2 linked regions of the Asanoa ferruginea genome follow. The protein of the gene in region 1 binds, or shares a complex with, the protein of each later gene. Links are inferred from orthologs where the notes say so. Each region holds a gene or a part of one and is shown in the gene's direction. Other genes may lie near its edges.

The links.
Region 2: rny (region 1) and DFJ67_RS40925 share a complex: the UniProt entries of both Bacillus subtilis proteins name them as parts of the possible RNA degradosome complex. The link is inferred for Asanoa ferruginea from one-to-one orthologs.

What each region holds. Positions count from the first base shown.
Region 1 is NZ_QUMQ01000001.1:4,210,105-4,213,306, forward strand. Bases 1-2,888 are described here. They hold rny (ribonuclease Y), read left to right. Parts: upstream 1-544; coding sequence 545-2,233; downstream 2,234-2,888. Other genes in these bases: DFJ67_RS19760 (ester cyclase), read left to right, coding at 2,365-2,700; DFJ67_RS19765 (amino acid ABC transporter permease), read right to left, coding at 2,714-2,888. Outside these bases: more of DFJ67_RS19765, read right to left, coding at 2,889-3,202. UniProt on the Bacillus subtilis protein: Endoribonuclease that initiates mRNA decay. Initiates the decay of all SAM-dependent riboswitches, such as yitJ riboswitch. Involved in processing of the gapA operon mRNA, it cleaves between cggR and gapA.
Region 2 is NZ_QUMQ01000001.1:8,796,107-8,799,347, reverse strand. The notes cover bases 146-3,072. They hold DFJ67_RS40925 (6-phosphofructokinase), read left to right. Parts: upstream 146-1,058; coding sequence 1,059-2,087; downstream 2,088-3,072. Other genes in these bases: DFJ67_RS40915 (hypothetical protein), read left to right, coding at 3,033-3,072; proC (pyrroline-5-carboxylate reductase), read left to right, coding at 2,112-2,924; DFJ67_RS40930 (polyadenylate-specific 3'-exoribonuclease AS), read left to right, coding at 378-884; DFJ67_RS40935 (DUF1028 domain-containing protein), read right to left, coding at 146-327. In the rest of the region: more of DFJ67_RS40935, read right to left, coding at 1-145; more of DFJ67_RS40915, read left to right, coding at 3,073-3,241. UniProt on the Bacillus subtilis protein: Catalyzes the phosphorylation of D-fructose 6-phosphate to fructose 1,6-bisphosphate by ATP, the first committing step of glycolysis.

The sequences.
Region 1 (3,202 bases):
CAGCCGGATCATGAGTCCTTGACCGAACGGCCCCTCGCGACCTAGCCTCGCGTTACAGATTGGATTGCCCGACCATCGCATGGCTAAGCGCACAACATAGATCGCGTAACAAGACGGCATAGATTTTGGTCAGCTTTACTGCCACATCCACCGTTACCGGACAGGCCGGTCTGGCAGCGGGGTGATAACAGCTTCGGCCAGCCGACGGCGCAGAGGCGCTCCGTCGGCCGGTTGCACACGGCCAACAGCCGCCTCGGTCGGGCGTCTCATACAGCCGCGCGTGTGAGCGGGAGGTCACCCCCTCCCTTCGCGCCGGACGGGTGAAGGGGAGGCGTCATGACCGGGCGACACCGGCGATGCCGCATTGAGGATGTCGCGGCATGAGTGAGCGGAGCGAGCGAATCAGCTGGCTCAGTGCGTCGCGCTCAGGGCACGCCTCGCGGAGCGAGGCGCGCGCATGAGCGCCCTCGACGCCGTACTCCTATCGGCGGTCATCCTTCTCGCCCTCGCCGTTCTGGCCGGTCTCGTCCTCGGCGCGCGCGCCCTGCGGCGGATCAGCGCGCAGCCCGTCTCGCCGGCCGCTGAAGACCCCAACTACACGGCCGAGCGCGAGCGGCACGAGCAGTCGCTGGCGACATTGCGCAGCAAGGCCGAAGAAGTAACCACCTCCGTCGACACCGCGAAGAGCGCGGCCGCCGCCGCGCGCACCGAAGCCGCCGCCGCCAAGGCCGAAGCCTCCTCCGCGCGGGCCGAGGCGCGCCGGGTGCTCGACAGTGCCCGCGCCGAAGCCGACACCCTCCTGGACCGCGCGCACAAGCAGGCCGAGCAAGACGCCGAGCAGCTACGCGCGGCCGCGCGCCGCAGTGGTGAACGCGAAGCCGCCATGCTCGCCGCCACCACCAAGGAGCACGCCGCGGATGTCGAGCGGCGGGCCGCGCGGATGGACGAGCGCGAGCGGCTGCACAGCGAAGAGGTCGAGCGGCTCACCGAACGCGAACGCCGGCTCGCCACCGCCACCACCGAGGTCAACGACCGGGAGCAGGGGCTGACCGCCCGCGAGGTGCTGGTCGCCGAGGCCGAAGAGCTGCGCCGCAAGGAGTTGGAGCGGATCGCCGGGCTCACCGCCGAGGTCGCCCGCACCGAGTTGGTCGAAGCGATCGAGGTGCAGGCCAAGCGCGAGGCCGCCATCCTGGTCCGCGACATCGAGGCCGACGCCCGGGCTACCGGCGAGCAGCGCGCCCGGCACATCGTCGTCGAGGCGATCCAGCGGGTGGCCAGCGAGCAGACCGCGGAGAGTGTGGTCAGCGTGCTGCACCTGCCGGGCGACGAGATGAAGGGCCGCATCATCGGCCGCGAGGGCCGCAACATCCGCGCGTTCGAGTCGGTCACCGGCGTCAACCTGATCATCGACGACACTCCCGAGGCCGTGCTGCTGTCGTGCTTCGACCCCGTACGCCGGGAGATCGGTCGCCTCACCCTCGAAAAGCTCGTCCTCGACGGCCGCATCCACCCGCACCGGATCGAGGAGGTCTTCGAGACCGCCAAGCAGGAGGTCGAACGCCTCTGCCAGCGCGCGGCCGAAGACGCTCTCGTCGAGGTCGGCATCACCGAGATCCACCCGGAGCTGGTCACGCTGCTCGGGCGGCTGCGCTACCGCACCAGCTACGGGCAGAACGTGCTCAAGCACCTCGTCGAGACCGCGCACATCGCCGGCATCATGGCCGCCGAGCTCCGGCTCGACGCGCCGCTGATCAAGCGCGGCGCGTTCCTGCACGACATCGGCAAGGCGCTCACCCACGAGGTCGAGGGCAGCCACGCGCTGATCGGCGCCGACCTGGCCCGCAAATACGGCGAGTCCGACGAGGTCGTGCACGCCATCGAGGCGCACCACAACGAGGTCCAGCCGCAGACGATCGAGGCAGTGCTGACCCAGGCGTCCGACGCCTGCTCCGGTGGCCGCCCGGGCGCCCGCCGCGAAAGCCTGGAGGCCTACGTCAAGCGCCTCGAGCGCATCGAGGAGATCGCCGGCGGCAAGTCGGGCGTCGAGAAGGTCTTCGCGATGCAGGCCGGCCGCGAGATCCGCGTCATGGTCAAGCCCGACGACGTCGATGACATCGGCGCCGCCGTGCTCGCCCGCGACGTGGCCAAGCAGATCGAGGAAGAATTGACCTACCCCGGCCAGATCCGGGTGACTGTCGTCCGCGAGTCGCGCGTCACCGAGATCGCCCGATAAGGCAACAGCAAGAGACGGTCCCGGGTCCGCCGGGGGCACGACCGTCGCTCCCGCCGGGGACCGGGCGAGGGCCAAACCCGGGCCCTCACCCTGCCGCGTTCGCGGCTCCCGAGCTCAGAACGGGGACCCCTGTGGGATCGGAATCAGCGGCCAGCCTCGTCGCACGTTACTTCGAGATGTGGAACACCGGCGACACCGAGATGGTGGAGGCCATCGTCGGCCCAGACTGGGTCGACCATGCCCACCCCGAGGTCGCCGGGCCCGACGGGGTGCGCCAGGCCGTGGCCGCCATCCGGGCCGTGAGCCCCGACCTGCGGTTCGAAGTGGAGTCGATCCTCGGCGACGACGACCTGGTCGCCGCCGTGGGTGGGGTCGGCCCGCAACACACATCACCTGGCCGGTTCGTCTGGCTCGTGCGCGTCGCCGACGGTCGGGTGGTCGAGATGTGGACCTACCAGCAGAGCTAAGCGGCCTAGCCTGTCACGCCGCGCTGCCCCCGCCGCCGCCGACGCCGGAAGCGGCGTCCATTCCGACGACCGCGGACATCGTGGCGTCGACCGGCGGTGCGGCGGTGCGGCGGACGCGGGACATCCGGCGCTGGATGTATTCGGCCAGCTTCGAGAGCGTGTAGTTGAGCAGGATGTAGACGGCGCCGATCACCAGGTACATCTGGATCGGGTTCTGGAGAACCTGGATCACCTGGGTGCTGACCCGCAGGATCTCCTCGTACCCGATGATGAAGCCCAGTGAAGTGTCTTTGAGCACCACGACCAACTGGCTGATCAGCGCCGGCAGCATGATCCGGATCGCCTGGGGGAGCAGTACCAGGCGGGTCGTCTGGAACGACCGCAGGCCGATCGCGCGCGCCGCCTCGGTCTGGCCCTTGGGCAGGCCCTCCATGCCTGACCGGAGGATCTCGCCGATCACGACCGAGTTGTAGATGGCCAGGCCGATGACGAGGTACCAGAG
Region 2 (3,241 bases), 4.6 Mb from region 1 along the record:
GCCGGCCACACCGCCGGCCCAGTCGTGGCAGTCGGCCCCGGTGTAGGTGGCGCCGGCGCCGGTCGCACCGACCACGCCGACCTGCCGCTGCGTGCGGCCCTCGTCGGCGGCGGTCAGCCCGGCGACGACGCCGGCCGCGTCGACCCCGGTCCGCAGCAGCGCCAGCGCCTGCGGCCGGTAGGCCAGGTTGGCGTAGGACTGGGTGGCCACGGCGCCGATCTCGGCCTCGGCGGCGGGTACGGCCGCGCCGACCGCGAGGAACTTGCTGGCGACAGCGATGCCGTGGGAGTGCCCGTCGGCCGACCGCGCCACGATCGAAAACGTCATGACCGGGCACGGTAACGAATCTCCGGGTGGATGGGCCAGGATGGATGCCGATGACCTACCGCTACTTCTACGACTGTGAGTTCATCGAGGACGGCCTTACGGTCGACCTCGTGTCGATCGGTGTTGTCGATGAGCACGGCCGCGAGTTCTACGCCGTGTCCACCGAGTTCGACGACTCGCGGGCCGTGCCCTGGGTACGCCGCAACGTGCTGGACAAGTTGCCGTCCCCCTCCGACCAGGCCTGGCGCTCGCGCGAGCGGATCCGCGACGACCTCTACGAGTTCCTCGTCGCCCCGCTGCGGGCCACCTCCGGCGAGACGCTGGAGCTCTGGGCCTGGTACGCCGCCTACGACCATGTGGTGCTGGCCCAGCTCTGGGGCGCGATGCCGGCGCTGCCGCGGGCGATACCGCGGTTCACCAAGGAACTCCGGCAGCTCTGGGACGATCTGGGCAAACCGCCCTTGCCGCCGGCCGGCGCCGACCAGCACGACGCGCTCGCCGACGCCCGGCACAACCTGGCCCGCTGGAACGCCATGCGGGCACCCGCCGGACCCTGACAGTTCACCGGGTGGTGGGTGGGTCGCGCTGGTCGGCCCTCCACCCGGCGACTACAGTGCGCAGTTGGCGGCCCGCCCCGGGCCGGCAATGACGCCGATGATCGATCCTGGGGCTTTCTGGCCATGTGTGCGCCCCTTTGGGGCAAGGATCGCAATCAGGAGGATGAGCAGATCATGCGAATCGGCGTGCTTACCGGCGGCGGTGACTGTCCCGGTCTGAACGCGGTGATCCGGGCGGTCGTCCGCAAGGGCGTCTCCACGTACGGCCACGATTTCGTGGGTTTCCGTGACGGTTGGCGCGGTCCGCTGGAGGGCCTGACCATGCCCCTGGGCATCCCCGAGGTCCGCGGCATCCTGCCGCGCGGCGGCACCATCCTCGGCTCCTCCCGCACCAACCCGTTCAAGATCGAAAATGGCGTCGAGCAGATCAAGAACAACCTGCAGGCGATGAACGTCGACGCGCTGGTCGCGATCGGTGGCGAGGACACCCTCGGTGTCGCCACCAAGCTCGGCGAGCTGGGCGTGCACGTCGTCGGCGTGCCGAAGACGATCGACAACGACCTCAACGCCACCGACTACACCTTCGGCTTCGACACCGCGGTCAACATCGCGATGGAGGCCATCGACCGGCTGCACACCACTGCGGAGAGTCACCACCGCACGCTCGTCGTCGAGGTGATGGGCCGGCACGCCGGCTGGATCGCCCTGCACGCGGGCCTCGCCGGTGGCGCCAACGTGATCCTGCTGCCGGAGCGCAACTTCGACGTCGAGCAGGTCGCGGGCTACGTCGAGAAGCGCTTCCAGCACCAGTACGCGCCGATCGTCGTGGTCGCCGAGGGCGCGCAGCCGCTCGACGGCCAGATGGTGCTGCACAACCAGGAGCTCGACTCGTTCGGCCACGTCCGGCTCGGTGGCATCGGCCAGTGGCTGGCCGAGCAGCTCGAGGCGAAGACCGGCAAGGAGGCCCGCACGGTCGTCCTCGGTCACATCCAGCGCGGCGGCACGCCCACCGCGTTCGACCGGGTCCTCGCCACCCGCCTGGGCCTGCACGCGATCGACGCGGTGCACGACGGCGACTGGGGCAAGATGGTCGCCCTCCAGGGCACCGACGTCGTCCGGGTGCCGCTGATCGAGGCGACCAAGGAGCTCAAGACGGTTCCGCTGGAGCGCTACACCGAAGCGGAAGTGTTCTTCGGCAGCTGATCCACAGACGAGGGGCGGGCAGCCATGAACGACAAGACGGTCGCCGTGATCGGCGCGGGCAAGATCGGTGAGCTGATGCTCTCCGGCCTGTTGCGCGCCGGCTGGCCCGTCGACCGGCTGCTCGCCACCTCGCGCCGCCCGGAACGAGCGGAAGAACTGCGCCAGCGCTATGGCGTACGCGTGGTCGACAACCTCACCGCGGTCGCCGAGGCCGACGTGCTGGCGATCTCGGTCAAGCCGCAGGACGCCGCCACCCTGCTGGCCGACATCGGCCCCAAGGTGCCCCGCGACAAGCTGGTCATCTCGCTCTGCGCCGGCCTGCCGACCAGCTTCTTCGCCAAGCGACTGCAAGACGGCGTGCCGATCGTCAGGGTGATGACCAACACCCCGGCGCTGGTCGACGAGGCGATGACGGCCATCTCCGCCGGCCCGCACGCGACCGCTGCCCACCTGAGCCTCGCCGAAGAGATGTTCAAGCCGCTCGGCGTGACGCTGCGGGTGCCCGAGTCGCAGCAGGACGCGGTGACCGCCCTGTCCGGCTCCGGCCCGGCCTACTTTTATTTGCTGGTCGAGGCGATGGTCGACGCCGGCATCCTGCTCGGCCTGCCCCGGCAGGTGGCACACGACCTGATCGTGCAGACCGCGATCGGCTCGGCGGTGATGCTGCGCGACTCCGGGGAGCACCCGGTCAAGCTCCGCGAAGCGGTCACGTCGCCGGCCGGCACGACGATCTCGGCGATCCGCGAGTTGGAGAACCACGGCGTCCGCGCGGCCCTGCTCGCGGCCCTCGAAGCCGCCCGCGATCGGGCGCGTGAACTGGCTGAACAGAACGCCTGAACACCCTTTCGTGGAGATTCATTCACGCCGTCGAGCCTTTCGCGCTCCTGCGGGCGGGCCTTACCTTCATTACAGATGGTGAAGCCCCGACTGCAAGGAGGTACGGCCATGCGACGTCTCGCCACCGTTCTCGCCGTGACCGCCGCGGCTCTGTGGGTCGCCGCACCCGCCTCCGCATTCGCTCACGCCAACGTCGCCAACCCCTACGCACACGCCGCGCTCGACGTGCTCACCCTGGCCGTCGTGACCGCGCCGCTGTGGACCGCCTACCTGTGGACCGGTCGCCGCCTCGCCCTGCTCGGGCTGGTCGCGATCGT